4 regions of the Candidatus Thiodiazotropha sp. AKAK2 genome follow, and region 1 is predicted to be linked to each of the others. Evidence: predicted binding sites of a transcription regulator. Region 1 holds the regulator's gene; each other region holds the start of a gene.

What was found. Region 1 encodes FNR, which switches genes on or off when oxygen is low (the NO sensors DNR and NnrR bind a similar motif). Its sites were predicted from a motif close to TTGATNTANATCAA; they were not measured.
Region 2: AC4IE8_RS01180 (ribonucleoside triphosphate reductase) is a predicted target of FNR. The motif match lies at 5,677-5,690, and genes of this name have one in related genera.
Region 3: AC4IE8_RS04120 (HyaD/HybD family hydrogenase maturation endopeptidase) is a predicted target of FNR. The motif match lies at 2,339-2,352, and genes of this name have one in related genera.
Region 4: AC4IE8_RS00085 (hydrogenase small subunit) is a predicted target of FNR. The motif match lies at 1,175-1,188, and genes of this name have one in related genera.

What each region holds. Positions count from the first base shown of each region.
Region 1 covers NZ_JBSYOP010000021.1:197,022-204,776, reverse strand. The annotation lists gene AC4IE8_RS08730 (lytic transglycosylase) at 1-1,588, opposite strand, end outside; gene AC4IE8_RS08725 (class I SAM-dependent methyltransferase) at 2,023-2,784, shown strand; gene rnhA (ribonuclease HI) at 2,817-3,251, shown strand; gene dnaQ (DNA polymerase III subunit epsilon) at 3,256-3,960, shown strand; gene fnr (fumarate/nitrate reduction transcriptional regulator Fnr) at 3,988-4,746, opposite strand; gene AC4IE8_RS08705 (sulfur globule family protein) at 5,142-5,492, opposite strand; gene pyrG (CTP synthase) at 5,845-7,476, shown strand; gene kdsA (3-deoxy-8-phosphooctulonate synthase) at 7,473-7,755, shown strand, end outside.
Region 2 covers NZ_JBSYOP010000006.1:24,799-32,553, reverse strand. The annotation lists gene AC4IE8_RS01215 (response regulator) at 1-712, opposite strand, end outside; gene AC4IE8_RS01210 (dihydroorotate dehydrogenase-like protein) at 1,147-2,157, shown strand; gene zapD (cell division protein ZapD) at 2,650-3,417, shown strand; gene AC4IE8_RS01200 (DNA gyrase inhibitor YacG) at 3,417-3,608, shown strand; gene AC4IE8_RS01195 (hypothetical protein) at 3,581-4,276, opposite strand; gene AC4IE8_RS01190 (thioredoxin family protein) at 4,545-4,925, shown strand; gene AC4IE8_RS01185 (MBL fold metallo-hydrolase) at 4,944-5,582, shown strand; gene AC4IE8_RS01180 (ribonucleoside triphosphate reductase) at 5,786-7,755, shown strand, end outside.
Region 3 covers NZ_JBSYOP010000015.1:50,779-58,533, forward strand. The annotation lists gene hypD (hydrogenase formation protein HypD) at 1-727, opposite strand, end outside; gene hypB (hydrogenase nickel incorporation protein HypB) at 749-1,528, opposite strand; gene AC4IE8_RS04110 (hydrogenase maturation nickel metallochaperone HypA/HybF) at 1,547-1,867, opposite strand; gene AC4IE8_RS04115 (HypC/HybG/HupF family hydrogenase formation chaperone) at 1,887-2,129, opposite strand; gene AC4IE8_RS04120 (HyaD/HybD family hydrogenase maturation endopeptidase) at 2,381-2,860, shown strand; gene AC4IE8_RS04125 (hydrogenase expression/formation protein) at 2,996-3,412, shown strand; gene AC4IE8_RS04130 (hydrogenase small subunit) at 3,446-4,552, shown strand; gene AC4IE8_RS04135 (hypothetical protein) at 4,549-5,211, shown strand; gene AC4IE8_RS04140 ((Fe-S)-binding protein) at 5,208-6,476, shown strand; gene AC4IE8_RS04145 (nickel-dependent hydrogenase large subunit) at 6,522-7,755, shown strand, end outside.
Region 4 covers NZ_JBSYOP010000001.1:7,127-14,881, reverse strand. The annotation lists gene AC4IE8_RS00085 (hydrogenase small subunit) at 1-1,076, opposite strand, end outside; gene AC4IE8_RS00080 (hypothetical protein) at 1,340-1,588, opposite strand; gene AC4IE8_RS00075 (cytochrome c3 family protein) at 1,624-2,253, opposite strand; gene AC4IE8_RS00070 (multiheme c-type cytochrome) at 2,246-3,715, opposite strand; gene AC4IE8_RS00065 (cytochrome c family protein) at 4,106-5,386, shown strand; gene AC4IE8_RS00060 (tetrathionate reductase family octaheme c-type cytochrome) at 5,563-7,185, shown strand; gene AC4IE8_RS00055 (cytochrome b/b6 domain-containing protein) at 7,185-7,755, shown strand, end outside.

The DNA.
Region 1 (7,755 bases):
CCGCAACCGACACTTTGAACCTCTGGGCGATTCTGGAGAGAGAGTCTCCCCGTCTGACCTTGTAGTGCAATCGGCTCTGGGTGCCTGTGGGTTGCAGATCCAATAGGGAGGCGCTGGTCTGGTTGCGGGCGGTCCAGATGACTAAGGTCTGGCCCGTTTTAAGCGGGTCGCCGGGGGCCATACCGTTCCAGGCGGCAAGCTTTTTGTAACTCACATTATGCGCTCTGGCAATGGTCCAGAGGCTGTCCCCGGATTGAACCCGGTAGTGTTGCTTGGTGCCTTTTCTGGAGCGGTTTTGAATCGCCGCTTTGCGCTGGTCCTGGGCGTAGACATAGTGATCGATCTTTTTGCTCGATACCGGAATCAGCAGGTGTTTGCCGGCGCGAATCTTGTTGCCTCGCAGTTTGTTGACCTGCCTGATGAGCTTTGCGGTGGTGCCATGTCGACTGGCAATCACGCTCAGTGAGTCACCGGACTTGATTTTGTAGCGTTTCCAGGTGAGCCGCTTCTCCTGGGGCAGGGCGGCGAGCTTCTGTTTGAACGGTTCAACCCGGTCGAGGGGCAGGGTCAGCTTATGGGGGCCGTCCGGATCGGTGGCCCAGCGGTTGAAGCCCGCATTCAGCAGATAGAGCTCCTGGATGGGTAGCTCCGCCATCTCGGCGGCCAGCGCCAGATCGAGCTGGGATTTGATATCCACGGTGGCAAAATAGGCCTCGTCGGCGATTGGGTCCAGTGGCATGCCGTAGGCTTCCGCGTCCTTGAAGATCTTTGCCAGTGCGAGCAGGCGGGGTACATAGGCGCTGGTCTCATCCGGCAGCTTCAGCGACCAGTAGTCGGTCGGCTTAGCCTTTTTGCGGTTGCGTTTGATGGCGCTGCGTACGGTGCCGGCACCCGAGTTATAGGCGGCCAGGGCCAGCTCCCAGTCACCGTCGAACTGCTTGTTGAGGCGCTGCAGATAGTCGAGTGCAGCGCGGGTCGAGCTGACGACATCCCGGCGCCCGTCGTACCACCAGTTCTGTTTCAGGCCGAAATAGCGTCCGGTGGAGGGGATGAACTGCCAGATGCCGGCGGCACGGCCAGGGGAGTAGGCAAACGGCTGAAAAGCGCTCTCAACGGCCGGTAACAGGGCGATCTCCGCGGGAATGTCCCGCCTGTCGATCTCTTCAAGAATGAAAAACAGAAACGGGGCGGCCCGCTCTTGGATACGCTGCAGATATTTCGGGTGTTTCTGATACCAGCTCAGCTCTTTGCCGATACGGCTGTTGCTGGGGATGGTGAGGGCAAAATTCTGCCGCATTCTGTCCCAGGCGTGGGCCGGTGTCGGGTCGGGCAGAGAGGCAACCACTTCGGAGAGTTGTTCGGCCACCTCCGGCATCGACTCAGGTTTTACCTGTTCACTGCCGGCCAGGGGTTGGGTCTGTACGGTTTCGGTGGAGAGGCTGTCCAGAGGGACCTCGGTCAAGGCCGACTCCTCGGTGCCGTTCGGCAGAGACTGACAAGCCGCCAACAGACAGGTGAGTATTAGGTTCATTGCGAGCAGGTAGGGCTTGCTGAGAAGTGTTGCCGATCTGTTAAGTGACTTTGACATACCGAATACTGAAAGAAAATGTAACCAAAGCCGTGTATGATTTCCATGTAGTGTGAACTCCTGACAAACGGCCGCCTGTTGCAATCTGTGATCGTTACGGCCTCGTTACGCGTGGCATCACATATCACTGGGCGGGGCTGCTCGGTTGCACAGCAAATCCTTGATTTGCTTAGTGATGGTACGCCGGCCCAATGTTTCTATCCAGGCGCAGGCAATAACCTTCTAGTGCATGACAACCGCCGGGACATCGGTTAGCAATATGAGACGCTACACCTGAATCCTGCACAAACCAGGGCCGCTCCTTCGCCTCTTTGAGGTGCCATACTGATAGACAATCGAGTCGGATGCCACAACAGTAGGTTTAAGAGCGGCGCTCAAAAAGAAACACAGATTACCTGACAGTAGTGTCGGTAGCAAAGCCGATAGCTTGACAGATGAGAGAATATAGGCGGCTAAAACTGCGATCTTGCCAACAGAATCACATTCAGGAGTGGTTCGATACCCATCTTGGAGCGAATCTTATCGCCCAGGAACGGATCCCGCTTGAGCGCCATCTCTCTGCCATGTTCGGCTACCATCTGGTGCAGATCGGTCATCAGGGGGTGGGTGAGGAGCTGTTGCAGTTCAGTCCAGCCCGTAACCGGCTAGTGATGGGGATCGGCAACTCCGGTCAACCGAGTGAATTACAGGCTGATCCAAGCCATCTGCCGTTTGCCACCGACAGTGTGGATGGGGTGCTGTTGCCCCATACCCTCGATTTTTCCCTTGATCCGCACCAGGTGTTGCGCGAAGTTGAGCGGATTCTGATACCCGAGGGAAAGCTGCTACTGAGTGGTTTCAACCCCTGGAGTCTTTGGGGTGGGGTGAGGTTGCTGCGCATGCGCTCATCCAATCCACCCTGGTGTGGCCACTTTTTCAGCAGTCGGCGGGTACTGGATTGGCTGGCACTGCTGGGCTTCGATCTGCTGGAGATCCAGTATCTGAACTACCGGCCTCCGATCCAGCACCAGGGTGTGATGCAGAAGTTGCAGTTTATGGAACAGATCGGTGACAAGGTCTATCCGAATTTTGGTGGTGTGTATATCATACTGGCGGTGAAGCGCGTGGTGACGATTACACCGATCCGGCCGAAATGGTCGGTGAAGAAGCGGGTCATTCCCACCGCAGCGGAACCCACAATCAGAAACGGTGCCTGAATTACCCCTACCATGGATTGCAACAGAATTCGATGACACAGCATGTAGAACTCTTTACGGACGGCGCCTGCAAGGGAAACCCCGGGCCTGGCGGCTGGGGCGTGGTCTTGCGCTATGGCGATCATGAGAAGCACCTCTATGGGGGGGAGGCCACCACCACCAATAACCGTATGGAGCTGCTGGCGGTCATCAAGGGGTTGCAGCAGCTGAAACGGTCCAGTCGTGTCGCTGTGACCACCGACTCCCAGTATGTCAAAAACGGCATTACCCAATGGATTCACAACTGGAAAAAGAATGGCTGGAAGACGGCTGCCAGGAAGGCGGTGAAAAATGCCGATCTGTGGCAGATCCTCGACAGCGAGGTTAACAAGCACCAGGTGGATTGGTACTGGGTGAAAGGGCATGCAGGGCATCCCGGCAATGAGTTGGCGGACCAGCTGGCCAACAAGGGCATCCAGGAGCTGTAGGATGATGCGTCAGATCGTACTCGATACGGAAACCACAGGTCTGGAGCCTGAACAGGGCCACAGGATCATTGAGATCGGCTGTGTCGAGCTGGTTGACAGACGGCTGACCGGTAACAATTTTCATCAGTTTCTCCAACCGGATCGGGAGATCGATGCCGGGGCCATCGAGGTGCATGGCATCACCAACGAGTTTCTTGCCGATAAACCTAAATTTTGCGATGTGGCCCAGGATTTTGTGGAGTATGTACGCGGCGCCGAGCTGATCATCCACAACGCCCCGTTTGACGTGGGATTCCTCGATAATGAGCTGAAACTGATGCATGATTCCCAGCGTATTGACAGCCTTTGCGCGGTTACCGATACCCTGGTGATGGCAAAGAAGATGCATCCGGGGCAGAGGAACAGCCTCGATGCCCTGTGTAAACGCTACGATATCGACAACTCTCATCGTGAGCTCCATGGAGCGCTACTCGATGCGGAGATACTGGCGGATGTCTATCTGATGATGACCGGCGGTCAGGCAGCGCTGGTGTTGGATGATGAGCTGGGTCGGCAGGGTGGTGAGGAGCGCGCGGCCGACAATATCCGTCGTTTGGCCACCGATCGTCCACCTCTGAAGGTGATCCAGGCGGTTGAGTCCGAGTTGGAAGCTCATCAGCGGCAGCTTGAAGCGATGGGTGAAGCCTGTATCTGGCACAAACAGCCGTAGCAGTCGTATCGGCTAACAGACCCTTCGTCAGACCCTCGATTGACTCGATTTGGCGCTGTCGCAGCCCTGCACGATGTCGTAGAGTCTGGGGATGTCGAGCAACTGAACGTGCTTGCGCTCCACTCTCAGCAGATTTTCATCCTGAAAACGGGTAAACAGCCGGCTGACTGTTTCAACGGCCAGGCCAAGATAGTTACCGATTTCATGACGGGACATACTCAGAAAGAAGTCGCTGGCTGAAAATCCCCGTTGCTTGAATCGCTCCGAGAAACTGAGCAGAAAGGTGGCCAGGCGCTCTTCGGCACTCTTTTTACCCAGCAGGGTCAGCATTTCCGTATCCTGGCCGATCTCCCGGCTCAGCAGGCGGTACATCTGGTGCTGCAGGCTGGGCATGATGGCGCTCAGGGACTCCAGCTGGGAGAAGGGGATCTCGCACACCGCTGTGGTCTCAAGGGCGATCGCCGAGCAGGTGTGGCAATCATCCTGAATGGCATCCAGGCCGATCAGCTCACCCGGAAGGTGGAAGCCCAGTACCTGTTCTCCACCATCTTCGTTGGGGCTGTAGGTTTTTACCGAGCCGCTGGTAATGACCCGCAGGCTGTGGAACTTGTCACCACCACGGTAGAGGTGGTCCCCCCGATGGTAGGGCCGCCCCCGTTTAATGATGCAGTCAAGGCGCTCCACGTCATCCGGTGTCAATCCCATCGGTAGACAGAGAGTGGCCAGACTGCAGTTCTTGCAGGCTACCTTGATATTTTCAAATGAGACAACTTTTCTGCTAGTCAAGTGATCGCTCCGGCATGCGGGGTGCTTTGATATCAACGCTTGGTAAAGACGGTTTACGCTTAAGGGGTATCATTTCCTTTCCGAGATGACCTCAATTTCCTCAATGGCGTTACAGCTCCCAGAGGTTGGTGTTTAAACCACTGGAGCCACTTATACCGCTATTCCCGACAAACAGCCTGTCGGAGCGGATAGCTTGTCTCCCCATCCTACAACCACATCCGTGTCTCTCAATTTTTTGTGAACCAGCACCCGGCCTATTTTTCCAGAAATTCTTGATGTTGATCAAGTCGTTTTAGTTTTTTTATTACTTTGGATCATTGCAGGACTTGTATCCAGGGTGGCTGGGAGCAAAAAAAAGCCGGCCAGAAGGCCGGCTTTTCTGCACATGGGTAGGCTTATTGAGCCGGTGCAGCTGGTGCAGGTGCTGCAGCTGGAGGCGCAGGATAGCCGTATGGAGCACCGTAAGGAGCGCCATAAGGAGCACCATAGCCGTATGGAGCGCCGTAACCATAAGGTCCATAGCCACCATAGTCACGGTAGTAGTTGTTACCCCGGCCATAGCCAGAACCGCGGGCATTACCACTCATGCCGAAGCTGAAATCACCGGAGCCATCACCCCAACCATCGCCCCAACCGTCATTGTTCCAGCCGCGGTTACCATAGCCAGGACCGCCCCACCAGGCAGAAGCGCTGGTAGACGCAGCTACAAGAGCAGCGATGCTCAGAACTTTAGCAAATTTAGTCATGCTTTCTTCCTCTCAAATGATTGTTTTGATACTACCATCGGTGATGTATAAAAGTGGCTTCGTAAGCCTCCATCATACGATGCTTGAGGACTTCACAACGAGGTCGGCCAAAAAAATGGCCTGGACGATCGGGTAAAGTACTGCTTGCCTCAGTAGTTGTTATTTGCGAAACACGCCAATCGATTATAGACCTTGAGCGGTGATATTCAAACGAATTCTTCCCCCCTTGGGGGTTATCACGGCTCTGTGGCCAACCAGCCCTTCGAGATTGAGTGAAGAGGGCCAATCTGGTACTGTTTACCCCCGTCCTATATCCCATTCCCTGCACTCTAACCCTGGTAAGCAGAATTTCATGACCAGTTTTATTTTCATTACGGGCGGTGTGGTTTCCTCGCTTGGTAAAGGTATCGCCTCAGCCTCACTGGCCGCACTCCTCGAGGCTCGCGGCCTGGATGTCACCATGATCAAGCTGGATCCCTATATCAATGTGGATCCCGGCACCATGAGCCCTTTTCAGCATGGTGAAGTGTTCGTAACGGAGGACGGATCGGAAACCGATCTGGATCTCGGTCACTACGAAAGATTCATCGACAGCACCATGGGGTGCAATAACAACTTCACCACCGGCCAGATCTACGAACAGGTGATCCGCAAGGAGCGCAAGGGCGAGTATCTGGGTGGTACGGTACAGGTAATTCCACACATAACGAATCAGATTAAGGAGAGCGTTCTGCTCGGCGCCGGGGATAAGGATATCTGTCTGGTGGAGATCGGTGGCACCGTCGGTGATATCGAATCTCTGCCTTTTCTAGAGGCGATTCGTCAGATGGGTGTGGAGATGGGCCATCAGCGGGCCATGTTCATGCATTTGACCCTGGTTCCCTATATCAAGGCGTCAGGTGAGATCAAAACCAAGCCGACCCAGCACTCAGTGAAAGAGTTGCGCTCGATCGGTATTCAGCCGGATATCCTGGTCTGCCGTTCGGAGCAGCCCCTGCCGGAGCCGGAACGCAGAAAGATCGCTCTGTTCACCAATGTGCCTGAAGAGGCGGTCATCTCTGCGGTGGATGCCGACTCCATCTATCGAATTCCGGTGCTGCTGCATGCTCAGGGTATGGATGAGCTGGTAAACCAGCGATTCGGTCTGAATCTTCCCCCTGCCAATCTTTCGGAGTGGGAAGCCTTTCTCGAAGGGCTGGATAATCTCGAAGGCGAGGTGAAGGTGGCCATGGTGGGTAAATATGTTCACCTTACCGAAGCCTATAAATCCCTTTCCGAGGCCCTGGTGCATGCGGGTGTGCATACCGGCAACCGGGTGGTGATTCACTATGTGGATTCAGAGCAGATCGAGAAGAGCGGCACCGAGAGCCTGGAGGGTATGGATGCCATTCTGGTGCCTGGCGGCTTCGGAAACCGGGGTGTAGAGGGCAAGATCGAGGCTGTACGCTATGCCCGTGAAAACCGTATCCCCTATCTGGGTATCTGCCTTGGGATGCAGGTGGCGGTGATTGAGTTTGCCCGTCATGTGGCGGGATTGGAGGGTGCCCATAGTACCGAATTCGATCGCTCGACACCCAATCCGGTGATTGGCCTGATCGTGGAGTGGCTGAACGCCGACGGGCAACTGGAAAAGCGCAGCGAAAACTCCGACCTGGGCGGCACCATGCGGCTCGGCGGTCAGGAGTGCAACCTGCAGTCCGGTAGCCTTACCCATCAACTCTACAATAAGGATGTGATTGTGGAGCGTCATCGTCATCGCTATGAGTTCAATAACAGCTACCTGGATGACATTGTCACAGCCGGTATGAAAGTATCCGGTCGCTCGGTGGATGGTCGATTGGTTGAGATCGTTGAAATTCCTGACCATCCCTGGTTTGTCGCCTGCCAGTTCCACCCGGAGTTCACCTCCACACCGCGCCATGGGCATCCTCTCTTTTCCGGTTTCATTGAGGCCGCCCGCAAGCACAGGGATGGTGGGCAGTGAAGCTGTGTGATTTTGAGATCGGGCTGAATCGCCCCCTGTTTCTGATTGCCGGTCCCTGTGTGATCGAGAGTGAACAACTTGCCATGGACAGTGCCGGTGCGTTGAAGGAGCTCTGTGAGGCGTTGCAGATACCCTTTATTTACAAATCCTCCTTCGACAAGGCGAACCGTTCCTCGGCTGAGAGTTACCGTGGTCCCGGTATGGAGCAGGGTATGCAGATTCTACAGAAGGTAAGGCAGGAGCTGGCTGTGCCGGTGCTTACCGATGTACACGAGGATA
Region 2 (7,755 bases), on a different contig from region 1:
CAAACAGATAGCCACGCCCACGCACCGTCTTGATACGATAGGGCCGGTGGGCGTTGTCGTTGAGCTTTCTTCTCAACCTCGAGATACCGATATCCACCGACCGGTCGAGGCCGTCATAGGCAAAGCCACGCAGTGTTTTCAAGGCACTGTCCCGATCCACCACCTGACCTGCGGTAGAGGCCAGTAGCCACAGCAGATCGAACTCTCCGGTGGAGAGTTCAATCGTCTCGCCATTCAGTGACAGGGTTCTGCCTCGTGAATCGATCTGCAACTTGCCGAAAGCGAGCTGATCCCCCTGGGCATCCGGCACAGCGGAACCGATGGCGCGATAGCGCCGCAGCAGGGATCTCAAACGAGCCAACAGAACCCGGGGTTCCACTGGTTTGGTGAGATAGTCGTCCGCCCCCAGCTCCAGACCCACAACCTCATCCACATCCTCATCCCGGGCGGTAAACATGGCGATCGGGCCGCTGAAGTCGGAGCGGATCTCACGACAGATCTCCAAGCCATCCTTACCGGGCAGGTTCAGATCCAGCACCAGGATATCCGGCTTGAGTGAACTGACCCGTTCAGTCGCCCGGTCGCCACGATGCTCCAGATGCACTTCGAATTCATATCGCTGCAGATACTCCTGCACCAAGCCGGCGAGTTGTACGTCATCTTCCACCAGCAGTACCCTGGGAGGTCCGGCAGTCATATTCCCATCATTCATCAATCCTCTCCCACTAGGGCCTAACACTCCTGACCATAGCACGCCCACACCAGAAAGGGTGTTACGCTGGGTAATCGACTGTAACATAGTGTAACAAGCAAAAACGGCAGGCTTGATACGGTAGCGCTGAGCGGGTGAAAGCACGACTCAACCAGAATAGGACAAACAGGCATTGGCAGGTGGCTGGTGCAGGTTTTAGCAGCACACTCGCTGAGAACACAGCGTTGCTCGATACGCGACATTGATCTGGCGATCAGCAAAAAAATGGCTAAAACTAGAGAGTAAAGCATCGATGGAATCTACAAGTAGATCCACCAATAGAGTGCCGATAGCAGATTTCAGCATCAGCCGGTTATCAGCCCGACAAGAGAATTGCTTCACGGTAACATCCGAACAGCCCGAATCCACCCACCTGAGCATGCATGGGGAATGATATGGACCTGACAACTGACTATCTTGGGATGCGACTCAAAAACCCGTTGGTCCCCTCCGCTTCGCCACTCTCCCGCAGTATCGACGATGTACGTCGAATGGAGGATGCCGGTGCTTCGGCAGTGATCATGTACTCCCTTTTCGAAGAGTCGGTAACCGCCGAAGAGGAGACGATGGTGCGTTTTCTGCATCATCAGGATACCGGGTTTGCGGAAGCCGACAGCTTTCTGCCTGACCACTATGACTTTTCCAATGGTCAGGAGCTCTATCTGGAAAACCTGCGGGCGCTCAAGGAGGCTGTGGAGATACCGGTGATCGCCAGCCTCAATGGCACCACCCCCGGTGGCTGGATTACCCATGCCACCGAGATGGAGCAAGCCGGCGCCGATGCGATTGAGCTGAACATCTATCAAGTGGCGGCTGACATCGAGACCAGCGGCAGTGAAATCGAGCAGCGTTATGTCGAACTGCTCACCCAGTTGGAACAGCGGGTCAATCTGCCCATCAATATGAAACTCTCGCCCGCCTTCAGCGCCATGGCGAACATGGTCAAACAGCTCGAGACCGCGGGTGCGAACGGCGTCTCCCTGTTCAACCGCTTCTACCAACCGGACATCAACATCGACAATATGCGACTCACCAGCACACTGCATACCTCGAACTCTTCAGAGGTGTTGCTGGCGATGCGCTGGATTGCGATCCTACACGGTCGCACCAAGCTCTCATTGGGCGCCACCGGTGGTGTGCACAACGCAGAAGATGTCATTAAATTACTGCTGGCAGGTGCCGATGTCGTCCATCTGTGCAGTCTGCTGCTCGAGCAGGGCCCGACCGCCCTGGCCAAGATCGTGGCAGGCATCGAAGAGTGGATGGAAGAGAAAGGCTTTGAATCGATCGAGGAGTTTCGTGGCCGGCTCAGCCAGATCAGTGTCGCCGATCCAACAGAATTCGAACGGGTCAACTATGTACATATTCTGGACAGCTTCAGTTTCGGTCCGGGTGTACGCAGCTAGATGATTGCCTCATACTAGAGCCTGTTAAAGCGAATGATAACGCCACTGGGCGCAAAAACAGACCTAGCCCCGAATGGCGCTGACTTAACCGGTATTTGGTGGGGCAGGGTCCCACCCTACTGTTGAGTTCAGAGTGTAGGGTGGGGCCCTGCCCCACCAAAAACCCTTTGATACGCTAGTGTACTGTCTCATACAATCTGGGGTGTTATAGCTGAAAAAGCGCCACGAACCGTTGCTCGCCACTCATTTGGAACAACCGAACTACGCAGCTTGCAGCTTGATTTGCTCTTTTTCAGGCACAGGGCATATTGGATTCGTGTTATTAGGCCCTAACATATATCCAATGGCGCTGTTCAACTTTTGGAGCTGGGGAGATTTTGACAAAATGATAACCGCCGCACCCATTACCACAGCCATCGTGTTAGCAGTCAGGCCCGACCCCTGACATAATAGGCCGCTCTTTACTCCGCCTGACGGGTTGAACTAAATCTCGTGACAGACCAGATCCACTACGAACATCCTCTGAATGAAAGGATCCGTACCTTTCTTCGATTAGAGCACCTGTTCATGCAGGTGGACCACTTTCGTCCACTGGCCGATATCTGGAGTAATCGAGCGGCGATCGAGGGTCTGTTGAGCATCATGAGTGTATTCGGCCGCTCTGACCTCAAAACCGAGATCCTCAAGGAGCTGGAGCGTCATGTCAGTAATCTTGAGCGGGTACGTCAACAGCCCGGAGTCAACATGGAGGCCCTGGGACTGGTACTGGACGATCTGGAGCAGGCGATTCATCAGGTCTATCGTATGGATGGACAGATCGCCCGCAATCTGCGTAACAACGAGTTTTTAACCACCATCGTGCAACGCAGCAGCATCCCCGGGGGAGGCTGTAATTTCGATCTGCCGCAATACCATCGCTGGCTCAACCAGCCCCATGAAGTACGTCAGGATCAAATGAGCGAATGGATGCATGAACTGCACCCGGTCCGTGAGGCGGTAGTTCTGCTGCTCAATCTGGTTCGCGGCAGCAATCTACCCAGCGAGGAGACCGCCCAACAGGGTTTCTTCCAGAAAAGTCTGGAACCCTCGTCACCGGCCCAGCTGGTGCGAGTCAGCCTGCCGCGAAACACCAATGTCTTCACCGAGATCAGCGGCAATAAGCACCGCTTCAGCATCCGCTTTCTGGAGTCCATAGACACGGGAAAACCGACCCAATCCAAACAGGACATCCCCTTTCAACTGACCACCTGTATCTTCTGATGGAAAATACCACCCCGACCACAGTCCCCTGTCCGAACTGCGGAAAATCGGTCCTATGGGAAGAGCGCTCGAAGTGGAAACCCTTCTGCAGTGAACGCTGTCGACTGATTGATCTGGGTGACTGGTTGGATGAGAACCACAGAATCTCAGAGCCCCACAACGATCAGCTCGAAGATGAGCCCTTCGACTGAGCCTCACCTTTCAAGCCACTTGAGACTTTCTTACAGACCTTGAGAACCTCCTGGTACCAGCCGGCCGCCTGTTTATTGGAATGGGACCAGGGTTCAATCAGGGTCTTCATCTGGCTGCAGTACCATTGAGCCTGGTGCAGCTGCTGACCTTTTATCAGACGCTCAGCCTGACGAATGTGGTGATGGTAGGCGGTTTCGACTCGCCTGAATTCCAGCTTTGTCGTCAACTGTTCCCGTACACTGTCGGTAACGGGGGTCAACAGCCGGTTCTCTTTCAGCAACCAGCTGATCTCGCTTGACAGCCGGGAGAACTGCTCCAGTCGCGCGGTATCGAGCAAACGCTCCTCACTCTCAGGCTTGACCTGGCCGATCGCCTGCTCCGCCGCCTGGATCATCTGACGGATGCCTTCATACTTGGGATGCATCTGCTGCAGGGCCAGCAAACGGGCATGAATGTCCCGGCGCAGCAGGGTTTCCGCTTCGGCAGGTATGGGCAATCCGGGGATGCGCCCGATCAGCGCCTCGATTTCAGTTACCCGGTTGAGGATTCGCTGCACCTTCTGATTTCGCTCTTCAACAAAATCGTTATAACGCTGAATGATGCTTGCCAGCACCAGGGTGAGGACTAACAATCCCCCGACTACAATAAAGAGCGTTGTCTGTTCCATCGATGGGTTATCTACCTGTGGTGTATGGGTTTTCAGACACAATATTAATCCGACACCTTAATAGGTTAGATTCAGGGCTTCAAGGGTAGCAGGCGTTGGCAGATGGGTTTTGACAAAAGTTTGCCACGCTAAAAAACCCAGCGCTTGCAATTGAGCATCTCGTAAGTATTGTGCTGACACTAGGGCCTGTTAACACTAATCCAATAGGCCCTAAGAACTGACAAAGAAAAAAACAACCTAATCTAAAAACACCACCGGAGATAACCCCATGTCCTGGGTGATGATCATACTTCTGCTGATTGCCAGCTATCTGATTCTGGTACCGCTGCTCACCTACCTGTCCGCGAAAAGACAGATTGGCGTTAAAGTGACTTCGGAGAACGGGGAAGCGGAGAGTAGACTGATCTACTTCTACACTGAAAGCTGCCCACCCTGCAAACAGATGACCCCGATTATCGATGATCTGTCGACACAACATGAGAACATCAGCAAAATCAACGTCAGCAACGACCCGGAAGCAGCCAGAGCGTATAAAATCCGCGCCACACCGACGCTGGTTCTGGTAAAAGACGGGGTAATCGATGATATCCTTCTGGGCGCGAAAAAAACCGCCCAGATCGAAACCCTGCTGAACAAGATCAAACACTGATGTTGAGGCCACCTGTTGATGCAATACAAAGTCATCCCCGTAACCCCCTTCCAGCAAAACTGCACCCTGTTCTGGTGTGAAAACACCCGCGCGGCCGCCATCATCGATCCGGGCGGGGAGAGTCAGCGACTGATGACCATACTTAAGGATCTCGAACTGAAGCCACAGATGATCCTGCTCACCCACGGCCACCTGGATCATGCCGGTGGCGCAGTCGAGCTGGCGGAGCGGCTCGGAGTACCGATCCAGGGCCCGCACAAGGAGGATGCCTTCTGGCTCGACAACATGGACCAGCAGGCGGACATGTTCGGTTTTGGCGACGGTAGAAAATGTACGCCGGATCAATGGCTGGAGCATGGGGATCAGGTCTCCCTGGGGGATCAGAAGCTGGAAGTCATCCACTGCCCAGGCCATACACCTGGCCATATCATATTTTTTCACCGGGAGAGCCGGATCGCCCAGGTTGGCGACGTACTGTTTAAAGGCTCCATTGGCAGAACCGACTTTCCCCGGGGCGACCACCAGGCCCTGCTAAGCTCAATCAGAGAGAGGCTCTGGCCCTTGGGGGATGATGTACGCTTCATACCCGGTCATGGACCCGACTCCACCTTTGGCGAGGAGCGCCAGACCAATCCGTTCGTTGCGGACGGCCTATAAACCCATATCGACCAGATAATCCGGCAGCAGAGCCCTGCTGCCGCTCCCCCCTTCTTACCAATCACTCCAGCCAGCCAGAGATTTCATCAGATAATTGACATCAGTCAATTACTGACCTTGAAAACACAATATATTGTGTTTGAATTATTAATCACTCGCTACATATAGATATTTATTGATAATAAGGTCGGAGGACTAACGAGATGCAAGCCACCATTGCGCGACAGAGGCTCCGCACACCCAGCAAAATCGTTAAAAGAGATGGCAGTGAAGCGGATTTCGATCCCTCCAAAATACAAAATGCTATCCTGCTGGCCGCCGAAGCCAGCGGTGAATTTGGTGATCAAGAGGCCACCCTGATCACCGCCCAGGTGGTAAAAGTCCTGACCCACACCGGCTATCGGCAGAGCAACCCTGGCATCGAGCGGATACAGGATGTGGTGGAACAGGTGTTGATCAGCGCCAACCACCTGCAGACGGCCCGGGCCTATATCGTCTACCGGGAACAACATAAGAAGCTGCGCCAGGATCGTCGCACCCTGCTCGATGTCGCCAGCTCGGTGAACGAGTATCTGCAGCGTAGCGACTGGCGGGTCAGCGCCAATGCCAACCAGGGCTACTCCCTGGGCGGTCTGATCCTCAACACATCCGGCAAGATGATCGCCAACTACTGGCTCAATCACGTCTATCCACCGGAGATCGGCGAGGCCCATCGAAGCGGCGCTCTGCACGTTCATGACCTGGATATGCTGGCCGGCTACTGTGCAGGCTGGTCACTGAGAACCCTGTTGCATGAGGGACTCAACGGAGTTCCAGGCAAGGTGGAGTCCTCACCCCCCAAACATCTCTCCAGCGCTGTCGGACAGATCGTCAACTTCCTGGGGACCCTGCAGAACGAGTGGGCCGGAGCCCAGGCCTTCAGCTCGTTCGATACCTACCTGGCGCCCTTCATTCGCAAAGACAATCTCAGTTACGAGCAGATAAAACAGGCCATCCAGGAGCTGATCTACAACCTCAACGTTCCCTCCCGCTGGGGCACTCAGACGCCGTTCACCAACCTCACCTTCGATTGGGTCTGCCCGGAGGATCTGCGCCAGCAGGTACCTGTGATCGACCGTGAGGAGATGCCCTTCCAATATGGTGATCTGCAGGCCGAAATGGATCTGATCAATCGCGCCTATATCGAGGTAATGACCGAGGGGGATGCCAAAGGCCGGGTCTTCACCTTCCCTATCCCCACCTACAACATCACCGCCGATTTCCCCTGGGAGAGTGAGAATGCCGAACGTCTGTTCCGCATGACCGCCAAGTATGGCCTGCCCTATTTCCAGAATTTCCTTAATTCAGAACTGAGCCCGCACCAGGTGCGCTCCATGTGTTGCCGGCTGCAACTCGATCTGCGGGAGCTGCTGAAACGGGGCAACGGCCTGTTCGGATCGGCCGAGCAGACCGGTTCCATTGGTGTGGTCACCCTCAACTGCGCCCGTCTCGGCCATCAATTTACAGAGAATGAAGCAGGGCTGCTGAAAGCGGCAGACGATCTTCTGCGCCTGGCCCGTAACAGCTTGGAAATCAAAAGAAAGGTTATCCAGCGCCACATGGACGCCGGCCTCTTCCCCTATACAAAAAGGTACCTGGGCACCCTGCGCAACCACTTCTCCACAATCGGCATCAACGGCGTCAATGAGATGATCCGCAACTTCAGCGCTGATCGTTGGGATATCGCCGACCCGGAAGGCAAGGCACTGGCTGAACGGTTTCTCGACCATATCCGCAAGAGGATGGTGAGCTTCCAGGAGCAGAGCGGTCATCTCTACAATCTGGAGGCGACCCCGGCCGAAGGCGCCACCTATCGCTTTGCCAAGATTGACCGCCAGCGGTTTCCTGAAATTCTGCAGGCCGGCACCCCGCAGACTCCCTACTACACCAACTCATCCCAACTGCCGGTCGGCTATACCGAGGATCCGTTTGCCGCCTTGCAACATCAAGAGTCCCTGCAGTGCAAATATACCGGCGGGACCGTACTCCACCTCTATATGAATGAACGCATCAGCAGCACCCAGGCCTGCAGGAACCTGGTCAAACGATCCCTGGAGAGCTTTCGTCTCCCCTATCTGACCATCACCCCAACCTTTTCCATATGTCCTGTTCACGGCTACCTGAGTGGTGAACA
Region 3 (7,755 bases), on a different contig from region 1:
CATAGCAGTTGTCGAGAAAACGCCGATCTTCCAGAGCTTGGCGGCAGACCGAGTAGGTTGCCGCCAGCAGGCTATCACTGGTGAATCCTGCGATAGCGGCCGGTAGCTGATGCTTGTCGACGACAAATTGCCACTCTTCAGGTCCCATCACTGTGGCGACATGTCCTGGAGCGACCAGTGCATCGAAGCCGGGGGTATCGGAATCCAGCAGCATGGAGACCGCTGGCCAGGTCAGGCGACCGGAGAGCAGGATCGAGAGATTGTCCGGAATACCCTCTACCAGGAGGGAGGCAACTGGTGCGGTGGTCGTCTCAAATCCTGCTGCAAAGAAGACGAATGCCCGATTCGGTTCAGATTTGGCCAGTTTCAGCGCCTCGATTGGTGAAGCGATTGGGCGGATATCGGCGCCGGCTGCGTGGGCCTGATCGAGAGAGCGGGGCTCCTGTTTACTGACATTCACAGGGACCCGCAACATATCGCCAAACGCAAGCAGAGTGATCTCTTCATTCAGGGCCAGTTGTATCGCCTGATAGATATCCTCTTCCGGGCAGACACAAACCGGACAACCCGGGCCCGGGATAAGTTCGATCTGCGGGGGCAGGGCGCCGCGCAGCCCCGCCTGTGTGATGGAACGTTCGTGTCCCCCACAGACATTCATGATTCTGAATCGATCAGATAAAGGAAGCTGGTGAAGCTGTGTCAGCCACTCTTTTGCGGTCAGAGACATATTTGGATCGACCCTGCGACTTCAGAGTGATGCGGTTGCCGGTTCTGTTGTGTTTTCCTTTGCCTGGCTTAGCTGCGCTTCCAGCCAGCTGAGCCACTCATCCATGCCCTGATCTGATTTTGCTGAAACCAGCGTGATCGGGTTTTTATAAGCGAGTTGCTGCAGTGCCTGGCCGGCGTTGTCCGGATCGAAATCATCCAACAGGGGGAGCAGGTCCGATTTGGTAATCAGCACATGGTCCGCTGCACGGAAGATCACCGGGTACTTGGCCGGTTTGTCATCCCCTTCGGTTACCGATAGCAGGGTGACATTGAGATGTTGTCCCAGATCGAAACTTGCCGGACAGACCAGATTTCCCACGTTTTCAATAAACAGCAGGTCCAGCTGATCCAGAGGGGTCTGATGCAAGGCCTGGTGGATCATGTGAGCGTCCAGATGGCAGGCGGTACCGGTGGTTATCTGTATCGCGGGTACGCCTTTGTTTCTGATCCTTTGGGCATCGTTTTCTGTCTCCAGGTCCCCCTCGATGACACCGATTTTGTAGCGGCCGCTGAGGTGGTCGATGGTGCGCTCCAGAAGACGGGTCTTGCCACTGCCCGGGGATGACATCAGATTGATCGCCAGCACACCATGTCTTTCGAAGTGCTCCCTGTTGTGTGCCGCCTGATGGTCGTTTTCGCTCAGCAGATTCTCCAAGACCTCGATAGCTACATGGTCATCGGAGGTATGGGCATGCTTGCCACCTTCTTCGATCAGATGACGGTTGCCATGGGTAACATTACATCCACAGGTGTCACACATTTTACAGCTACTCCCAAATTAGTTTTTAGTGAGTTCAACACTGGCCAACAACAGTTCGTCACCACTGATCAGGCGGGTGCGATAGTCTCCACACTTGGCACAAAGCAGGCGATTGGCCTGGGCGTCGGAATCATAACCACATTGTAGACAATGAACTCTGACCGGCTGGGTCTCTGTCACCAGTTCCGCCGACTCGGCTTTGGTTCCGCATCTGGCTATGGTGAAGGCCTGTTGCAACAATTCAGGAACCACCCCGGAGAGTGGTCCGATCTGAATGATGATCCGTTCTACCAAGATTGCTTGTTCGCGCTGGGCGATCTCTTCCACTTGTCTTAGCATGGATTGACAAACCGACAGCTCATGCATCAGCTTGTGGGTCCATTTTGGTTAACATCTCATCATAGATTTCCCAGGCGGATTGTGCCTCCTGAGGGGAGACCTTCTGGATTGCATAGCCGACATGCACCACCACGAAATCATCCGCAGCCAGCTCCTCATGCTGCAACATGAACAGGCTGACCTCCCTTTCAACCCCTTTGGCTTCACAGCGTGCCGTGAAGCCATCAATCTCTTTTATCTGCATGGGTATGCCAAGACACATGATGTAACCTGCCTGGTGAGGTGATTTAAGTCGCCTGTCTGGGCCTGTTCAGAGGTCCAAAGGGAACTGAATGATTTATCTTGGCTCAACCTGGCATCTTGATCATCCGGGGGGCAGCCAAGATAACAGTGAAACGGGCGTGACATATCACTCCAAGTTCCCTTAAAGTTATTCTCGCAGGGAGTCAGGTGTCGCTTCAAGGTAGAATGTTGATCAAGCACAATAACTCGGTGGATTTCAGGGCTGAGAGTATGAAGATAGAAAGTGTTTTAATCCTGGGCATTGGAAATACCCTGCTCAGTGATGAGGGTATTGGTATCCATCTGGTGACCGCCATGCAACAGAAAACCGGGGATATTCCCGGAGTTACCTTTATGGATGGGGGTACTCTGAGTTTCACTCTGGCCGAACCCATTGCCAATGCGGATGGGTTGATCGTGGTGGACGCGGCACGTATGAAACAGCCCCCCGGCACGCTTCAGGTGTTTCACAACGAAGAGATGGATCGCTACCTGAGTGGCAACCGCTCAAGTGTTCATGAAGTCAGTCTGGGCGATTTACTGGACATTGCTCGTTTGTCGGAAACCCTGCCTGCCCAGCGCTACCTGGTGGGCATTGAACCGAAGGAGCTGGATTGGGGGGAGTCCCTGAGTGATGTGGTTGCACCTTCCGTTGAGCAGGGCATCGAAGCGATAATTTCCATACTGACTGAATGGGGAATAAACTCATAACAGGATTTTATTTAATCTATTCATAATTAACTAATGCTAAATAGTTCTTTAATGGTGCATTGATGATCCAGATCAGCACCTGTATCAGAAATTAGTGATATTCTTTCTGATAAGCATATAGTTAGGGCTTTCCTGATGCCGCGACTCCAGGACATCGCTGTAAAAGTAGAGTCTCCCGATGGCACTCAGAACAGCCATGGGAACGCACTCCCCATCCTGCATGAAATCCACCACGCCCTGCAGCGCTTCTCCAGCGAAGGTGAATACTGTTGCATCGATTTACGTTCACTGCCGTTTGGCCCTGGTGATGAAGAGCAACTGTTGCAACTGCTGGGCCGGGGTGAGATTCACGTGACAATGGATGCCCTGGGTGAAAGCACCATCTGGGAGACGGCATTTTCCGGAGTCTGGATCGTCGATCACCGAAATGCAGAAGGCGAACGTGTCGCTTTACAGATAGAGATCGGTTCTGTCCCAAAAATTGTATTCTCACAGCAGGAAGATATTGTTGATGCCATAGATCGGCTAGAGGCAAAGTTAAAAGAGCATTAAGTCCGCATCTTGATCGAAGCGGTAGGAGTTGTGATGGCTGATGATCTAAAAAAACTCTCTATGACACTGGGCGAAAGCCTACGTCAACAAGGGGTCTCAAGGCGGGGTTTTCTGAAGTATTGTGCCGCCACCGCATCGATGATGGCGCTGCCGCCCACCATGGTTCCTGCGATTGCGCAGGCCCTGGAGAAGGCAAAGCGCCCATCGGTTATCTGGCTTTCCTTTCAGGAGTGTACCGGGTGTACCGAGTCACTGACCCGCAGTCACTCCCCAAGTGTGGAAAACCTGATTTTCGATCATATCTCATTGGATTATCACCATACCTTGCAGGTTGCTTCAGGTGATGCCGCGGAAGCGGCCAGAGAAGCGGCCATGCATGAGAATGAAGGTAAATACATCGTGGTTGTCGATGGCTCAATACCATTGGCCAACCCGGGCTATTCGGCGATTGCCGGCATCAGTAATCTGCAGATGCTTGAAGAGACCGTGGCCGGCGCAGCGGCCGTAGTTGCGGTAGGTAGTTGTGCGGCATTCGGCGGTCTGCCTCATGCCAATCCCAATCCCACTGGTGCGGTCTCTGTTGGTGAGATCGTCAAGGACAAACCGGTTGTCAATGTATCCGGTTGTCCACCTATCCCTACGGTAATTACCGGTGTACTGGCCCACTTCCTGACCTTTGGTTCACTACCTGAACTGGATGCTCTGGGACGCCCGATGGTCTTCTTCGGACAGAGCATTCATGATCGATGTTATCGACGGCCATTCTATGACAAAGGGCTGTTCGCTGAGACATTCGACGATGAAGGGGCGCGTAAGGGTTGGTGTCTGTTCAGACTGGGTTGCAAAGGTCCAATGACCTATAACGCCTGTGCCACAGCAAAATGGAATCAGGGTACAAGCTGGCCGGTTGAATCCGGTCATGGCTGTCTGGGATGTTCTGAGCCCGACTTTTGGGATGCCGGTGGTTTTTATAACGCACTCTCCATTCCCGATAGCGATCTCACCAGAAAGACTGGCTATGTTGTGGGTGCCGGTGTCGCACTGGGCGCCGCTGCTGGAGCGCTCAATCGCAGTACCCGGGCGAAAGCGGCGGCACAACATGAAACCGTTACCATTGACGACTTGGATAAGAAATCATGAGCACATCAATTGATTTTCTTTTATGGGTAAGAGGACCAGGGTTCGATATTGCTTTGTTCATCTTTGTTGTTGGGGTTTTGATACGTCTGCTTGAGGTTTTGATCCTCGGGCGCAAAGCCGATTATTCAGAGCCTCGTGGCGCTGAGCTGGGAGCCGGGCTGTTGACCCTGGTAACCCGTACCGCACCGGAAGGGGGCAGCTTCAAACGCTCGCCGTTTACCGTAGTGGGAGGGTATATCTGGCACAGTGGATTTCTGATCAGTCTGTTTCTGTTCGTACCGCACATCGAATTGATCGATTCGGTACTTGGTATCCGCTGGCCCGGTATTGCCAGTAACCTGGTTGATGCAATCGCTGCTGTGACCATTGTGACCCTGGTAGCGATGTTGTTCAGTCGTCTGACCCATCCGGTGAAACGTTTTCTCAGCGGCCCGGAAGATTATCTGACCTGGGTGGTCACATTTCTACCGATGCTTACCGGATATCTTGCCTACCATCGCATGATTGACCCCTATCCATTGGTACTGGGTCTGCACATACTCAGCGTTGAGTTATTGATGGTGCTGTTTCCCTTTACCAAGCTTATGCATGCCTTCACCTTTATTATCGCCCGTTGGTACAACGGGGCTATGGCAGGTCGCAGAGGAGTTCAGTCATGAGTGAGGCAACCTTAGAAAGAGGCATGAACGCCTTTCGCGAACAGATGAATGCACCCGTGGCGTCGTTCTTCTCCAGCTGTGTGAATTGCGGTATGTGTGCCGAAGCCTGTCTCTTCTATACCGAGACCGATGATCCCAAATATACGCCGATTCATAAGCTGGAACCTTTACGCCGGGTATGGGAGCAGGAGTACACCCTGTGGGGTCGCCTGAAATCGATGCTGGGTCTGAGCAAGCCTGTAACCAACGAACTGTTGGAGGAGTGGGAGACCCTCATCTATGACGGTTGCACCCTGTGTGGCCGTTGCTCCATGGTCTGTCCGGTGGGTAATGATATCAGCTATATGATCCGCCGTGCCCGGGAAGGTTTTGTGGCGGCGGGTTATGCTCCGGAAGGTATCAAAGGGGCGAGCCGACGGGCGGTGACCATCGGTAGCCCAATGGGGGTCAAGTTTCCAGCCTTGGCGGCACAGATCAAACATGTGGAGGCGGACAGCGGTCTGACCATCCCAGTGGATGTGGAAGGCGCTGATTACATGGCGTTGTTGTCCTCCATGGAGATCATGAACTTTCCTGAGTATCTGGAGGCCCTTGCGCGGATCTTCAAACAGGCCGGGGTTACCTGGACGATCAGCTCGGAGGCATTTGAGGCAACCAACTCAGGTATTCAGATCGGATCTTCCGATATCGCCCGTGAGTTGGTGAATCGTGTCGTGGTGGCGGCAGAGAAGCTGAAGGTCAAATATGTGATCAGTCCGGAATGCGGACACGCCTACACGGCGATCCGTTGGGAGGGACCCAACCTGATCGGGCGGCCCTATGATTTCAAAGTTGTGCATATCCTGGAACTGCTCGATGAATTACGTTCCACAGGGCGTTTGAAGACAGAGGGTACTGAAGATGACCGTCTGACCTTCCACGATCCCTGCCAGATTGTACGTAAAGGTGGTGTACTGGAACCGCCGCGCAACCTGCTGAAACTGGTTGCAACGAACTTTGTTGATATGAACGACAGCCGTGAAATGAACTGGTGTTGCGGCGGTGGCGGCGGAGTCAGTGCCAATGAACGGGCCGAAGAGTTGCGGATAAAAGCATTCAAACGCAAGAAGACCCAACTCGATGAACTCAATGTGGAGACTTTGGTGACCGCCTGTGCCAACTGTCGCCTGATCATCGAAGAGGGTTTGGAAGAGTATCGCATGGAGATGCCGGTCGTCGGTTTAACCGAGATGATTGCAGAGCATCTGGTTGAAGATGAAAAGTAACTCTGAAACCTTAGCGCCATTCCTAATGATAGGAGACGAGACAAAATGAGTGACAGAATCGTCGTTGATCCCATCACCAGAATCGAAGGCCATCTGCGGATTGAAGCACAGATGGATGGCGATCAGATCAGCAGTGCTTATTCATCAGGCACCATGGTTCGCGGCATAGAGATCATCCTCAAGGGACGGGATCCCCGTGATGCCTGGGCCTTTGCACAGCGGATATGCGGTGTCTGCACCCTGGTGCATGGTATCGCCTCGGTCCGATCGGTTGAGGATGCCTTGAATTATCAGATTCCGCAGAATGCCCAGCTGATCCGCAATCTAATGATCGGCGCTCAGTATATTCATGACCATGTGATGCACTTTTATCATCTGCATGCCTTGGATTGGGTGGACGTGGTTTCCGCCCTGTCGGCTGATCCGGGCAAGACGGCTGAACTTGCGCAATCTTTGAGTAACTGGCCAAAAGCCTCTCCCGGTTACTTCTCCGATGTGAAAAAGAAACTCAAAGGCTTTGTTGAAGCCGGGCAGTTGGGTATTTTCGCCAAAGCCTATTGGGGACATTCGGTTTATAAGCTTCCCCCCGAGGCGAACCTTATGGCGGTGGCTCACTATCTTGAGGCGCTGAGTTGGCAAAGGGATGTGGTGAAGTTACATGCCATCTTTGGGGGCAAAAATCCACATCCCAATTTTCTGGTGGGTGGGGTTGCTTCTGCGATCGATCTCAACTCCGATTCTGCGATCAATACCAAGAAGCTCTCTCAGGTGCAGGATGTGATCACCAAGATGCGTGAATTCACCGATCAGGTCTATGTGCCCGATACTCTCGCGGTGGCCAGTTTCTACAAGGACTGGGGTGAGCGTGGCGAAGGTCTGGGCAACTTCCTTTGCTGTGGAGATCTGCCGGGAACCTCGATGGATGATCCGGACAGCTTCTTCTTCCCCAGCGGAGTAATTCTGGATCGGGATCTCTCCACTATTCATCCACTCGATCTGAACAGTGCCGATGAGATTCAGGAGCACATTTCCCACTCCTGGTATGACTACTCTGGTGGTAAGGATCAGGGTTTGCACCCCTATGATGGTGAGACAAACCTCAACTACACAGGTCCGGAGCTGCCTTACAAACACCTTAATGTCGAAGAGTCCTACTCCTGGTTGAAGGCACCCAGATGGAAGGGCAAAGCGGTCGAAGTTGGACCGCTGGCCCGGGTGCTGATGCTGTATGCCAATGGTCATGAGCAGACCAAAGAGCTGGTCGGTATGACCTTGAGCA
Region 4 (7,755 bases), on a different contig from region 1:
TGATCACGGTCTCCTTTCTTTTGCGCGTTTTTGATGGCTGTGACTGCCGCATGGGCAGCGGCGGTTGCGCCGACAATACCGGCCGCCGCCAGACCGACCTTATCCGCATTCGCCTCGATGCCGAACTGATGGGTATCGGTGACATGCTGATAGAACGAGCCTTTGTCCCAGAAACCATCTTCCGAACAACCGATACAGCCATGGCCGGCCTGGATCGGAAAGGAGAGCCCACCGTTCCAGCGGATGGTTGAGCAGGCGTTATAAGTGGTCGGCCCTTTACACCCCATCTTGTAGAGGCAGTAACCCTTACGCGCAGAGTCATCATCCCAGGCCTCGACGAATTGCCCCGCATCGAAGTGTGGACGTCGATAACACTTATCGTGGATGCGTTGACTGTAGAACATCTTCGGCCGTCCCTGCCGATCGAGTTCAGGAAACTTTTCAAAGGTCAGGATGTAGGTCACCACCGCCGTCATCACTTCGGCGATGGGTGGACAACCGGGCACCTTGATGATCGGCTTGTTGGCCAACCCAGGTACCTTATGGACCGGTGTGGCCCGGGTGGGATTGGGCCGTGCTGCCTGCACACAACCCCAGGAGGCACAGGAGCCCCAGGAGATGATCGCTTTGCAGTGTTCCGCCGCCATTCTCAACTGTTCAACGAAGGGCTTGCCACCGATGATGCAGTACATGCCATCCTCATCCAACGGAGGATTGCCCTCCACCGCCAGGATGAAGTTGCCATCGTACTTTTCAATGGTCTCTTCGATGATTGCTTCCGCCTGATGCCCGGCAGCGGCCATGATGGTGTCGTCATAATCGAGGGAGATCATCGACAGCACCACATCCTTCGCCAGCGGGTGTGCGGAGCGGATAAAGGATTCGGAACAGCAGGTACACTCGAGGCCGTGCAGCCAGATCACAGGAATACGGGGTTTGGTCTCCATGGCCTCGGCAATACGAGGCACCACAGCCGGTCCCAATCCCAGGGCGGAAGCCGTCAAGCTGCAGAACTTCAGAAAACTGCGACGGGTAATCCCCTGCCGTCGCATGACTTGGTAAAAGGTTTCTGTCATCACCCTGCTCCTCCAGGTCGTTTGAATGGGCTGTGCGGTCTTATTCTTCTTTCCGCACTTTGCCCTACTGGAGCAACAGTTATGCCATATTAACTAAATTAATTTATATCAATGGGTTAGCATTCTAAGTAAGCGAAATACAAAAACTGAAGTGTACGCTAATCTTTCGTGACCACTCAGTGAGTGGCAAGCTACTTTCCAGTCATTTCTCTGATCTGCTCAGCGGTAGTTTTTGTAAAACCACTTTACTGACACCGGCTCATTCAATGTTCACATTTATCCAGATTTTCCTTTGCACCAGGTAAAACTGTGAGTAGAAATGTGGCAATTAGAATCAATGGAGCAAACAAAAGAAGTATCAATCCTGCAAACATCACAATCTGCTGCATGTACAGAATGTCCGGTACGATTCTGCTTCCGGCCAGAATCATCAGGATACCTGCAATAAAAAATATGGAGGAGACAACGACCCCCTCTCGCATCGATTTACAGCCGATTTTCAATAGACCCATCGGTTATCCTCGTTTTTTCAGCCGAGTAAACATAATCACTCCCCACCAAGCAGTATATCTGCCTCACCCGGCGACAAACCAAACTCCTCTTCAATCATCCGGTTCCACTTATCCCTTTTGAAAACAGCTTTATCCGGTACAGCTCTGTGTACCAGATTGTAATGACATTCGATGCAGCTCTTCTCTTTCGCATCCTCGGTATGGATCAGAACCGTATCCGGTCGGGTGCCATAGATTGCCTCTTTGACATGGCATCGCTTACAGGTAGCAGAGTCCCGCTGCTTGAACCAATCCCTGGCGGCAAATGCAGCGTCAGGCAGATGCAGCGCATTAATCACCGGATCATCGTACTCCGGGCCGAAAATCTGATTGAACAGATCCTTGCCCCCAATAAAGTGATCCCAGGTTGCGGCAAATACACCTTCGGATACATGGCAGTCTCCACAACTTGCGCGTACACCCGAAGCGGGTCTGTAGTGGGAGGATTGCCGATAGGGTTCGGCAACCAGTTCCATTGAATGGCAGGTTGTACAAAAGGTTTCCGTGCTGGTGAGGTGATCGAATTCAGTCAAAAAAAGTACAAACCCGATACCGGCGAATCCGCCAATCAACAGTGCAAACACGACATGGCGAGTAATGAACAGTGGCAGTCTCAGCTTACTCATGGCTCTCTTTCCCAATGCCGTAACCGAGAATCGGATTCGGTTTTCCCGGATTGTTCAGCCAGCTGTGCTGATCCAGGCTGGTGACATGCATTTCAATCAACTCATTGGCAGTCTCTTCTCCGGCGAGCTGACGAAGCTGGGGCAGAAACTCACCATAAAAATTCTGCCCTACCTTGTGCATCCCCTCCCATGAGGCATAGTTGGGACTCATCATCGCCGCACCATGACGCGCTGCCGTACCCTCATCGTGCCAGAGCCGCCAGAAGCTGAACTCGATCGGCTCATCAAACGGCGCAGGGGTTAGCAATTTCTTCTCATAGAGTGCCGACATAATTGCCTGAGCCGGTTTGCCGAACTTCTCGTTGTAGAGCTTGACCACATTGTCAAACTGTTTCATGTAGCTGTTTACGAAGTTCTTGCCGTGACACTCAAGACAGACTTTAGTCATGACCTGCCGACGCCGTTTCGGACTGGCAACCGCCTTAACCTTACCCATAGTGCCATCCAGTTTACTCAGCTCTGACCCTCGCCTTGGGGCTGGCTGGGAATCGGGCAATTCCCTTCGATCCCCATCTTCGAAGATGACCAGATACTGTTGCTCGGATATCGGACGATTGAGGCTCCAGGCATCCCGCATCCCCACATCGTGACTTCCTTTCACGCCCGGAGTGGAGCCCATATGGCAAGTGACACAGGTTGGTGCGGCACTATAGTCCTTGCCAAGCACCCACTGATCAGCCTCCAGATTCATTTTCGATCTATTGGCTTCATAGAGCATGCCATGCTTTGAGCTTGCGTAGACTTCATCGTCCGGGGAGTCAGGACCGGTATGACACCAGGTGCAGGCACTCGGATCCCTGGCCTGCGCCTTGGAAAAACTGTGACGCCCATGGCAGGCGGAACATGAGCCGAGGGAACCGTCCGGATTAATCCGCCCGATACCGGTATTGGGCCAGGTTTCTGGCGTCAGGGTACCATCACCACGCACTTCCACTTTGGAACCATGACACTGGGCACAGCCTGCGGCAACCATCTCTTTGCCGCTCAGATTATCTGCCAGAGCAGGTAAGCGATTCTTGATCATACTCAGTGCTTTTGCATGGACCGACCCCTCAGTCTCCTTGAACTCCTTGTCATGACAACGGCCACAATCCTTCGGGGTGACAATGGTGGCGATGATTGCACCTTCATGCTCTATTGCATCGTTATCGACCTGGTCAGCCAGATGGCAATCAAGGCAATTAACCCCAGCCTCGGCATGGGCACTGTTCTGCCATTCATGGGTTAAAGCCGCTGAAGATTTTTTATGACAGGAGACACACTCCTTACCCTCTTCCAGACCCCAGTTGCTTGGATCCAGTTTTACCTTTTCAGCCATGGCCGAAGAAGCCAGACCAAACCATATCAAAAGCGCAAGCAGCGCCCACTGACCAGTGCGTCCCAATGATTGCAGATCGAGCATGCCTCCCCCTTGCAAAGTGCGTTCTTGAATTGTTATCTACCGCGTTCTCAAAGATAAACTCAGGACACGTTCACTCTGCTCTCAGTTACAGATTACTTATTAGTTTGGTAGGAAATAGTTTCCGGCGCAGATACCAACTTGCTTATCATTTTTTGTTTAAGACTAGACCTGAAAATACCCTAACACTATGCAATTTTTATAATTGATGATCAATACGTCTTGCTGTAAACCGCTTTTTTTCTGATTACTCAAAAGTATATTAGCTTTTTATAAATGAGTATTTTCCCTAATTGATGAGATGCCATTAAAAGTGTGATTATTGAGCGGGTAAAAATTCGCAAACATGAGGGTCATGGAATTGCGAAGTTAATAAAAAAACGGAGGAAGTAGATGGATAATAACAAAGGGCTTACCCTGCTGTTCGCAATAATCGGATGGTTTGGTATACACACTCTCGCATTGGCTGAACCCCTTCATCAAATCTCATCGGAAACCTGCAAGACCTGCCACAAAGAGATCTACAAGCAGTGGAAAGGATCGATGCATGGAAACAGTTCAGCACTCAACGATCCGATTCACGCCACCTTCTACAAAAAGGTAGTGGGTGACCCTACCAAGGAAGGGGTTAAACACAAGGCATCAGGCAAGTATCCCATCTGTCTGCAGTGCCATGCACCCAATGCGGCAAAGGATAAAACCACCAAACTCGACGCCAAACCGGCCTACTCCGAAGGGGTCAACTGTGTGGTTTGCCATACCCTGAAAAAGTACAACGGCATTCAGGCGCCGAATGGCAAATTGCAGCTCGGCCTGAAGGCCTATGACTACTCCAAAGATGCGATACAGGGACCGGGAAGACACTCCAATGTCGGCTTGCAGAAACTGTCTGCCGCAGGTGACGCCTTCGGTGGCAGCGCCATGAGCGACGACAGTAAGCCCAATCCACATTTAGGCGAAGCGGTAACCGTTGACGGCAAAGAGATTCCCTCCATTCCTATGGAGAGCAATCCCAAACTGATGAAAACCTCAGATGCCTGCATGGGTTGTCATGACCAGCGTAACAACCCACACGGTGTTCCTCTCTGTCAGACCGGTAACGAGTACTCCATCAGCCACTCTCAGGTAAACTGTCTCTCCTGTCATATGCCGATCAATGACGGGCTGGCGGATCACTCCATGGGTGGTGGACACGACAGCGGCATTCTGCAGCGTTCTGTGGTGTTTGATGTCTCTACCGAATCTGTTGGGGATGTCATCCGGGCAACTGCCTATCTGAAAAACCCTCAACCTCACAGCCTGCCAACCGGGGCGCCTTTCCGTAATATCTACATGAAGCTGACTGCCTATGATGGCGAGGGTAATGTGGTCTGGGAAAATGCCAAGGGTCATCCGAAGGATGGGGATTCCAAAGCCTACTTCGTCTATGCCTTGGCTGACAGCGAAGGTAAACCAGCCATGCCGCCTACCGCAACAGCACTGGGTAAGGATTCACGTCTTAAGCCTCACGAAGAGCGGACCCTGGTCTACGATATACCGTCGAAAGGGGTAAAACTGGTGCGCGGTGAACTCTACTACAATCTGCTTTGGCCGGTACTGGTAGAGAAGTTCAAGCACCTGCCGGAAGATTTGACCGCACCTACACTGATAGCAACTGCGGAAAGCACACTTTAACTGATAACAAACAGGCTTGGCATCAGCGGATGCCAAGCCGCACAAACCTCACTTTCAGAGGTTGGATTTATCCTCTGAGCAGTATCGAAAAATCCCGTTGTATTTGCAGGACGCATAAGTAGTTGTACTTGGCGAACCATGTCGGTTTGTCCCTAATATTGACTATAGGTGGCGTGATGCTTCGTATTGCCCGATGCTTGAAAAACAGCAACCCTGGTCTGTTGTCTCTAGTCTGTTTTCTACTGGTTTGTCTGCCTCTAGCTTCAGCAACTGCCGCAGTTGAAAAGCAGAGCAACTCTACAGCTGATCACACGAAATTCGAAGAGCTCCAACAGGAGTTTGATTCCGCTCCCGAGGTGACCAAGGCCTGCCTGGGTTGCCATACCGAGGCCAGTAAACAGATCCATAAAACCACCCATTGGAATTGGAAATTCACCCATCCGGCAACCAATCAGGAATTAGGTAAAAAGAAGGTGGTCAACAGCTTTTGCGGCTCTATTATCACCAACTATGCCCGCTGCACCAGTTGTCATATCGGTTATGGCTGGAAGGACGACAGCTTCGATTTTGCCTCAGAAGTGAATGTCGACTGCCTGGCCTGCCACGACACCACCGATACCTATCGAAAATTTCCCACGGATGCCGGTCATCCCGCTTATGTGGATAAGCCCTTCCCGCCGAAAAAGGGCAAAATATGGAAGGCACCGGATCTTACACATGTGGCACAAAATGTCGGCAAGACCCGCCGGCAGAACTGTGGCAACTGCCATTTCCTTGGTGGCGGTGGCGACGGGGTAAAACATGGCGACCTCGACTCCTCCATGTACAACCCGTCAAAAGAGCTGGATGTGCATATGGGTGTGGATGGACTCAATTTCGTCTGCACCGAATGTCATACCACCGATGGGCATGATGTTAAGGGCAGCCGATATACCACAGTGGCCAAGGATACCCACGGTATCGACATACCAGGCCGGGATGATGAAAGCCGAGCCACCTGTGAGTCCTGCCACGGCCTCAAGCCCCATACTGAAACCATCAACAACAAGATCAACGACCATACGGACAAGGTGGCCTGTCAAACCTGCCATATCCCCTACTATGCCAAGGGAGGCATACCGTCAAAAACCTGGTGGGATTGGTCAACCGCAGGACGAATGGATGCGGATGGTAAACATATCAAGAAAAAGGATGAAAATGGTTATGTCACTTATGTAACCAAAAAAGGCAGTTTTGAGTGGGGTGAAAACCTGATTCCGGAATATGACTGGCTCTCCGGCGATATCCGTTATCAGGAACTTGATCAAAAACTCGATCCGAATGCCATCGTCCCCATCAATACCTTCAATGGCAGTTACGATGATCCTGACGCCAGAATCTGGCCTTTCAAGATCATGCGGGGGAAGCAACCCTACGACAAGGGCAATAATACCCTGGTCATCACCCATCTTTTCGGCAAGGACAGTGAGGCCTATTGGAAATCCTTCGACTGGAATCGGGCCATCAAGGCTGCCATGGATGCTGCCGGTGCAGACTATAGCGGTGAATATGGTTTTATCGAGACCACCTACCACTGGCCTCTGTCCCATATGGTGGCGCCTAAGGCAGAAGCCCTTGGTTGTGACAGTTGTCACAGCCGGGATGGTCGCCTGGCCAATCTGACTGGATTCTACATGCCGGGCAGAGACCGGAATGAGCTCCTCGATATCATCGGCTGGCTGGCGGTTTTAGGTACCCTGGGTGGCGTTTCACTTCACGGCTTGGCCCGGATAGCAATGCGCGGCAGGAGGAAAGATTGATGGCAAAAGTAATGATGTACAAACGCTTTGAGCGTTTATGGCATTGGTCTCAGGCTTTCCTGATCATATCGATGCTGATTACCGGCTTCGAAATTCATGGCACCCTCACCCTTTTCGGCTTTGAACAGGCGGTGGACCTGCATATCACCTTTGCCTGGACACTGATCGGTCTGTGGATATTTGCCATCTTCTGGCATCTGACCACCGGGGAGTGGAAGCAGTACATCCCCTCCAGCGCCAACAAGCTGATGGCGATGGCCAAATACTACGGGGTCGACATCTTTCTCGGTGGGGGCCACCCGTTCCACAAAACCAGGGAGCACAAGCTCAATCCGCTGCAGCGCATGGCCTACCTTTCTCTTCATGTGCTGATCTCCCCGGCGGTCTGGCTCAGCGGCCTGCTCTATCTTTTCTATACCTCCTGGGATGCCTGGGGTCTGGGGTGGCTGAGCCTGGGTGCCATAGCCCTGATCCATACAGCGGCCGCCTTTGCCATGCTGACCTTTCTGGTGGCCCATCTCTACCTGGCGATTACCACCAGCAAGGAGCCCTTTGGCTATGTGAAGGCGA